Pseudoduganella dura: one gene and its partner. The protein of the gene in region 1 interacts with the protein of each later gene in a pairwise test. Links are inferred from orthologs where the notes say so. Each region holds a gene or a part of one and is shown in the gene's direction. Other genes may lie near its edges.

Evidence for each region.
Region 2: the proteins of serC (region 1) and selB interact in binary tests that used the Escherichia coli proteins (3 or more experiments, as listed by UniProt). The link is inferred for Pseudoduganella dura from one-to-one orthologs.

The regions. Positions count from the first base shown.
Region 1 is NZ_WNWM01000002.1:1,519,045-1,522,149, reverse strand. The notes cover bases 7-2,796. They hold serC (3-phosphoserine/phosphohydroxythreonine transaminase), read left to right. Parts: upstream 7-752; coding sequence 753-1,841; downstream 1,842-2,796. Other genes in these bases: pheA (prephenate dehydratase), read left to right, coding at 2,037-2,796; GJV26_RS06785 (DUF2059 domain-containing protein), read left to right, coding at 168-743; gyrA (DNA gyrase subunit A), read left to right, coding at 7-94. In the rest of the region: more of gyrA, read left to right, coding at 1-6; more of pheA, read left to right, coding at 2,797-3,105. UniProt on the Escherichia coli protein: Catalyzes the reversible conversion of 3-phosphohydroxypyruvate to phosphoserine and of 3-hydroxy-2-oxo-4-phosphonooxybutanoate to phosphohydroxythreonine. Is involved in both pyridoxine and serine biosynthesis.
Region 2 is NZ_WNWM01000002.1:208,158-211,472, forward strand. The notes cover bases 282-3,281. They hold selB (selenocysteine-specific translation elongation factor), read left to right. Parts: upstream 282-830; coding sequence 831-2,732; downstream 2,733-3,281. Other genes in these bases: selA (L-seryl-tRNA(Sec) selenium transferase), read left to right, coding at 282-834; GJV26_RS01070 (vWA domain-containing protein), read left to right, coding at 2,949-3,281. Outside these bases: more of selA, read left to right, coding at 1-281; more of GJV26_RS01070, read left to right, coding at 3,282-3,315. UniProt on the Escherichia coli protein: Translation factor necessary for the incorporation of selenocysteine into proteins. It probably replaces EF-Tu for the insertion of selenocysteine directed by the UGA codon. SelB binds GTP and GDP.

The DNA.
Region 1 (3,105 bases):
CGGTACCGTGGACGACGATTCCGCGGGCGACGATTCTGCGGACGACGATGCGGCCGGAGACGATTTGCCAGCCGACGATTCTCCAGCGGAATAAGCCAGCCCGCGGGCCCGTCCGAGCGATCGAACGGGCCCGCGGTTTTTCAGACCAACGAAATGTGCATAAGAATATGAAAAAAATCGCCGCAGTCCTGTTGTTGTCCGTTGCCGCTGTTGCTTCCACCGCCAGTTCGTCCGCGCTGGCCCAGGCCGCCGTCCCGGCGCCGGCCGCCCAGGCCGCCGTCGATCCCGCCGCCGCCGCCGCCGTGCGCGAGCTGCTGGTGGCCATGGATTACCGTAACGTGGTGTCGGCATCGTTCAGGCAGATGACCGCCGCGATGCCGGCCATGATCAAGTCCGGCGCCGAGGGCGCGGTGCGCAACGATCCGAAACTGTCCGATGCGGAGCGCACGAAAAAGCTGGCCGAGCTGGAGCAGGGCTTGCCGAAGGTGGTGGACGCGATCGGCCGCATGTACGCCGACCCGGCGCTGGTGGACGAGATGCTCGAAGCCATGGTGCCGATCTACGCGCGCCACTACACGGTCGACGAGATGCGCCAGCTGGCCACCTTCTACAAGACGCCGGTGGGCGTCAAGTCGCTGCGCCTGATGCCGCAACTGATGGGCGAAGGCATGCAGGTCGGGCAGCAGATCATCACGCCGCGCATGAACAAGCTGATGCAGGAACTGAACCAGAAACAGAAATAAGGAAACACCGTGAGCACGATCTACAACTTCTCCGCCGGCCCGGCCGTGCTGCCGAAAGAAGTGCTGCAGCAGGCCGCCGCCGAAATGCTGGACTGGCACGGCAGCGGCATGTCGGTGATGGAGATGAGCCACCGCGGCCCCGAGTTCATCTCGATCTACCGCGCCGCCGAGCGCGACCTGCGCGAGCTGCTGGCCGTGCCGGACAACTACCGCATCCTGTTCATGCAGGGCGGCGGACTGTCGCAGAATGCCGTGATCCCGCTGAACCTGGTGGGCAGGAAAGGCGAGAGCGCGACGATCGACTTCATCCGCACCGGTTCGTGGTCCGGCAAGTCGATCAAGGAAGCGGCACGCTACGCGAAGGTGAACGTGGCCGCCTCGGCCGAGGCCAGCGGCTTCACGACGGTGCCGCCGCAGTCGGAGTGGAACCTGACGCCGGATGCGGCCTACCTGCATCTGTGCACCAACGAGACGATCGACGGCGTCGAGATCGATTTTGTGCCGGATGTGCCGGCCGGCGTGCCGATCGTGGCCGATATGTCGTCGCACATCCTGTCGCGCCAGGTCGACGTGGCAAAATACGGCCTGATATTCGGCGGCGCGCAAAAGAACATCGGCCCGGCCGGCGTGACCGTCGTCATCGTGCGCGACGACCTGATCGGGCACGCATTGCCGGTCTGCCCGTCCGCGTTCGATTTCAGGAACGTGGCCGACAACGAATCCATGTACAACACGCCGCCCACCTACGGCATCTATATCGCCGGCCTGGTGTTCCAGTGGCTGCTGAAGAACGGCGGCGTGGCGGCGATGGAGCAACGCAATATCGAAAAGGCCGGGCTGCTGTACGCGGCACTGGATGCGGACGATTTTTACCGGAATCGCGTCGCCCCACCATACCGTTCGCGGATGAACATACCGTTCTACCTGCGCGACGAATCGCAGAACGAAGCATTCCTCGCCGGCGCCAAGGCGCGCGGCCTGCTGCAGCTGAAGGGCCACAAGTCCGTCGGCGGCATGCGCGCATCGATCTACAATGCGATGCCGATCGAAGGCGTACAGGCGCTGGTCGATTACCTGAACGAGTTCGCGGGGCGGTGAGGCAGGGGGCGAGGCAGGGATTTCGTAGAGCACGCTCTACGCCTGCTGAGCGGTTCAGCCATGTAAGGCTGAACCTTCGCGGAGCATGCTCTGCGCCTGCTGAACGGTCCGGCCTTGCAAGGCCGGGCCTCCGCCGGTAACTCTCACTTGCATTTGCCGGCTCCGGCCGGCGTTTCGCAAAGATCAAAGCCAACCATGACAGACAAACTGAAACCCCTGCGCGACCAGATCGATTCGATCGATGCGCAGATCCTGTCCCTGCTGAACCAGCGCGCCAAGGTCGCGCAGGAAGTGGGGCATGTAAAAGCCGAAACCAACGCGCCGGTGTTCCGTCCCGAGCGCGAAGCGCAGGTGCTGCGCGGCGTGGCCGAGCGCAACCCCGGCCCGATCGGCGACGCCGAGGCGCAAACGATCTTCCGCGAGATCATGTCGGCCTGCCGGGCACTGGAGAAGCGCGTCACCGTCGCCTATCTGGGCCCGGCCGGCACATTCAGCGAGCAGGCCGTGTACCAGCAGTTCGGCCATGCGGTCGAAGGGCTGCCGTGCGCGTCGATCGACGAGGTGTTCCGCGCCACCGAGGCCGGCACCGCCGAATTCGGCGTCGTCCCGGTCGAGAACTCGTCCGAAGGCGCGATCAACCGCACGCTCGACCTGCTGCTGCAGACACCGCTGATCATCAGCGGCGAAGTGGCCATCGCCGTGCACCACAGCCTGATGACGAAGACCGGCACGATGGAGGGCGTCACCGCCATCTGCGCGCATTCGCAGGCGCTGGCGCAGTGCCAGGTCTGGCTCAACGAGAACTATCCGCACGTGGAGCGGCGCGCCGTCGCGTCGAACGCCGAGGCGGCCCGCCTGGCCAGCCTCGATCCCACGGTGGCGGCGATCGCCAGCGAGATCGCCGGCGGGCAGTACAACCTGGGCGTCGTCAACGGCCACATCCAGGACGATCCGCACAACCGTACCCGCTTCGTCATCGTCGGCCAGTTGCAGCCGGGGCCTTCGGGCAGCGACCGCACGTCGCTGGTGCTGGCCGTGCCGAACAAGGCCGGTGCCGTGTACCAGCTGCTCGCGCCGCTGGCGAAACACGGCGTGTCGATGACGCGCTTCGAATCGCGCCCCGCGCGCGTGGGCACGTGGGAGTACTATTTTTATGTCGACATCGAAGGCCACGTCCAGAACCCGGCCGTGACGCAGGCGCTTGCCGAACTCAACAGTAACGCCGCCTTCTTCAAGGTGCTGGGCTCCTACCCGACCAGCCTGA
Region 2 (3,315 bases), 1.3 Mb from region 1 along the record:
CTGCTCCGCGAAGTGGGCGCCACCAACCGCACGCACCTGAAGGATTACGCGGATGGCATCAACGGCGCCACCGCGCTGCTGATGAAGGTGCACTGCAGCAACTACGCGATCACCGGCTTTACCAAGGAAGTGACGTTGCCCGAACTGGTGCCGCTGGCGCGCGAACGCAATCTCCCAGTGGCGGTGGACCTGGGCAGCGGCACGCTGGTGGACCTGGAAAAATACGGCCTGCCCCATGAGACCACGGTGCGGGAAACCATCGAAGGCGGCGCCGATCTCGTCACCTTCAGCGGCGACAAGCTGCTGGGCGGCCCCCAGTGCGGCATCATCGCCGGGCGCCGCGACCTGGTCGCGGCGATCAAGAAAAATCCGCTGAAGCGCGCGCTGCGCGTCGGCAAGCTCACGCTCGCCGCGCTGGAGCCGGTGCTGGCGCTGTACCACGCGCCGGACCTGCTGGCGGAGCGCCTGACCACGCTGCGCCTGCTGACCCGCCCCGCGCAGGCGATGCGCGCGCTGGCCGCGAGGCTGCAGGTGCCGTTCCAGGAAGCGCTGGGCGACAGCTACACGGTGGCCGCCGAACCCGTGACGAGCCAGATCGGCAGCGGCGCCCTGCCCGTGGACGTGCTGCCCAGCTTCGGCCTGGCGGTGCGGGCCGCGCCCGGCACGCGCGGCAATCCCCTCGGCGTGCTGGAACGCCGGCTGCGCGGCCTGCCTGTCCCGGTGATCGGCCGCATCGCCGACGATACGCTGTGGCTGGACCTGCGCTGCCTCGAAGAGGCGCATGCGGAGGAGTTCGCCGGGCAGTTGCCGCTGCTGAAAGGCGCGGCCGCATGATCGTCGGTACCGCGGGCCATATCGACCATGGCAAGACCACGCTGACCCGGGCGCTGACGGGCGTCGACACCGACCGCCTGAAAGAGGAAAAGGCGCGCGGCATCTCGATCGAGCTGGGCTATGCCTACCTGCCGCTGGCGGGCGGCGACATACTCGGCGTGATCGACGTGCCGGGCCACGAGAAATTCATCCGCACGATGGCCTCCGGCGTGACCGGCATCGACTGCGCGCTGCTGGTGATCGCCGCCGACGACGGCATCATGCCGCAAACCGTCGAGCATCTCGCCATCCTGCAGTTGCTGGGCGTGCGCCGCGGCGCCGTGGCGCTGACGAAAACCGATCGCGCCGATGCGCAGCGCATCGCCGCCGTGGAGCGTGACATCGCCGCGCTGCTGGCCGGCACGCCGTTCTCGGGCGCCCCCATGTTCCGCACCGCCGCCACGCAGCCGGGCGACCCCGGCGTGGCCGCCCTGCTCCGGCATCTGTCCGATGTGGCACGCGCGCTGCCGTCGCGCGACGACCGCCGCCTGTTCCGGCTCGGCGTCGACCGCGTGTTTACGCTGTCCGGCCAGGGCACGGTGGTCACCGGCACGGCGCTGTCCGGCCGCGTGGCGGTCGGCGACGTGCTGGCGCTGGCCCCGGGCGGCGGGCAGGCGCGCGTGCGCGGCATGCATGCGCAAAGCCGCAGCGCCACCGAGGGCCATGGCGGCCAGCGGCTGGCGCTGAACCTGGCCGGCGTGGCGAAGGAAGACATCGAACGGGGCACGTGGATCGTCGCCCCGGCCCTTGCCGCCTGTTCGGAAAGGCTCGACGCGCGGCTCACGCTGGCGGGTGGCGCGAAAAGCGGCGTGCTGAAAGCATGGTCGCCGGTGCACGTGCACCTTGGCGCTTCCCACCACACCGCGCACATCGTGCCGCTGGACGCCGATACCGTGCAGCCGGGCCTGCCCGCGCGCGCGCAACTGGTGTTCGACGTGCCGGTGCACGCGATGCCGGGCGACCGCTTCGTCGTGCGCAATGCGCAGGCCACGCACACGATCGGCGGCGGCATCGTGCTCGACCCGTTCGGCGCCGCGCGCAAGCGCCGCAGTCCCGCGCGGCTGGCGTGGCTCGATGCGCTGCAGGCCTACGTGGACAGCGGCGACGTGTCGGCACTGCTGGCGCAAAGCCCGCAGGGTGCGCGCGCGGCCACGCTGGTACGCCTGACACAGCTGCCGGTCGACGCGATGCCGTTGCCGCCGGGTTGCCTGCGGTTGCCGCTGTCCGGCGGCGACGAACTGTGGATCGCCGAAGCGGCACTGGCGGGGCTGGAACGATCGGTACTCGAAGCGCTGGCCGGCTTCCACGCGAAGCAGCCGGACGACGCCGGCCCCGAGCTGTGGCGCCTGAAACGGATGGCGCAGCCGGATGCGGAAGACGCGCTGTGGTCCGCGCTGGCGGCGCGGATGCTGGCGGCCGGCACGATCGCGCAGCGCGGCCACAGCCTGCACCTGCCGGGCCACAGCGTGGCGCTGACGCAGGAAGAGGAGGCGCTGGCCGCGCCGCTGCTGGCGGCGATCGGCCAGGGCCGGTTCGACCCGCCGTGGGTGCGCGACCTGGCGAAGGACTGCCGCGTGCCGGAAGACGAGGTGCGGCGGCTGCTGCGCAAGCTGGCCCGCGCCGGCCAGCTGTCGCAGGTGGTGCCGGACCTGTTCTATCACCCGCGTGCGCTGGCGGAGATGGCGCGTATCGTCGCCACGCTGCCGGACACGCAGGCCGCCAGCTTCCGCGACGCCACGAACCTGGGCCGCAAGCGCGCGATCCAGGTGTTGGAGTATTTCGACCGCGTCGGCTATACTCGCCGCGTCCGCAACAGCCACCTGGTGCGGCCCAACGCGCACTGGCCCGACCCCGGTTGATGCCGTGGCGTTGCACACCGAGGAAGGCATTCTCATCCGGTGATGGGGCCGGGCTTCAAACCCGGTGAGGGGCGTCAGACGTTCCTCTGTAAGTTCGACTCTTTCTGCCTTCCGCCAGTCTTTCGCGGCCCGCACCCGTTGCGAGTTGTAACGCCGGTTGACCGGGCAATGCCTTTTTGGCATGTTGGCCGGAGTTCCCACTCCGTGAGGCCCGCCATGAAATTCCCCGTCCCCACCGCTGCCGCACTCGGCAGTATCATGCTGTTGCTTTCCGCCTGCAGTACCGATACCAGCCGCCAGGCCGACGTTGCCGCGCCGGCGCCGTCGCCGGGGCCGGACATGACCCATCCCGCCGCTCCCGCCGCCCCCGTCACGCCTCCCGCCCCGCCCGCTCCCCCGGCTCCCGCGCCTTCGTTCGGCGGCATGGCGGGCGTGGCGCCCGGCACGGCGCGGCCGATGATCGCCTTGCGGGCACCACACGCGCCGTACATCGTGCCCGGCCCCGTTTTCCTGCCCGGAGGCACGGACAAATTCCCCGACAAGGAGGCCGGCAAGGCCGTGCTGGTCGCCGAGCAGCCGGTAT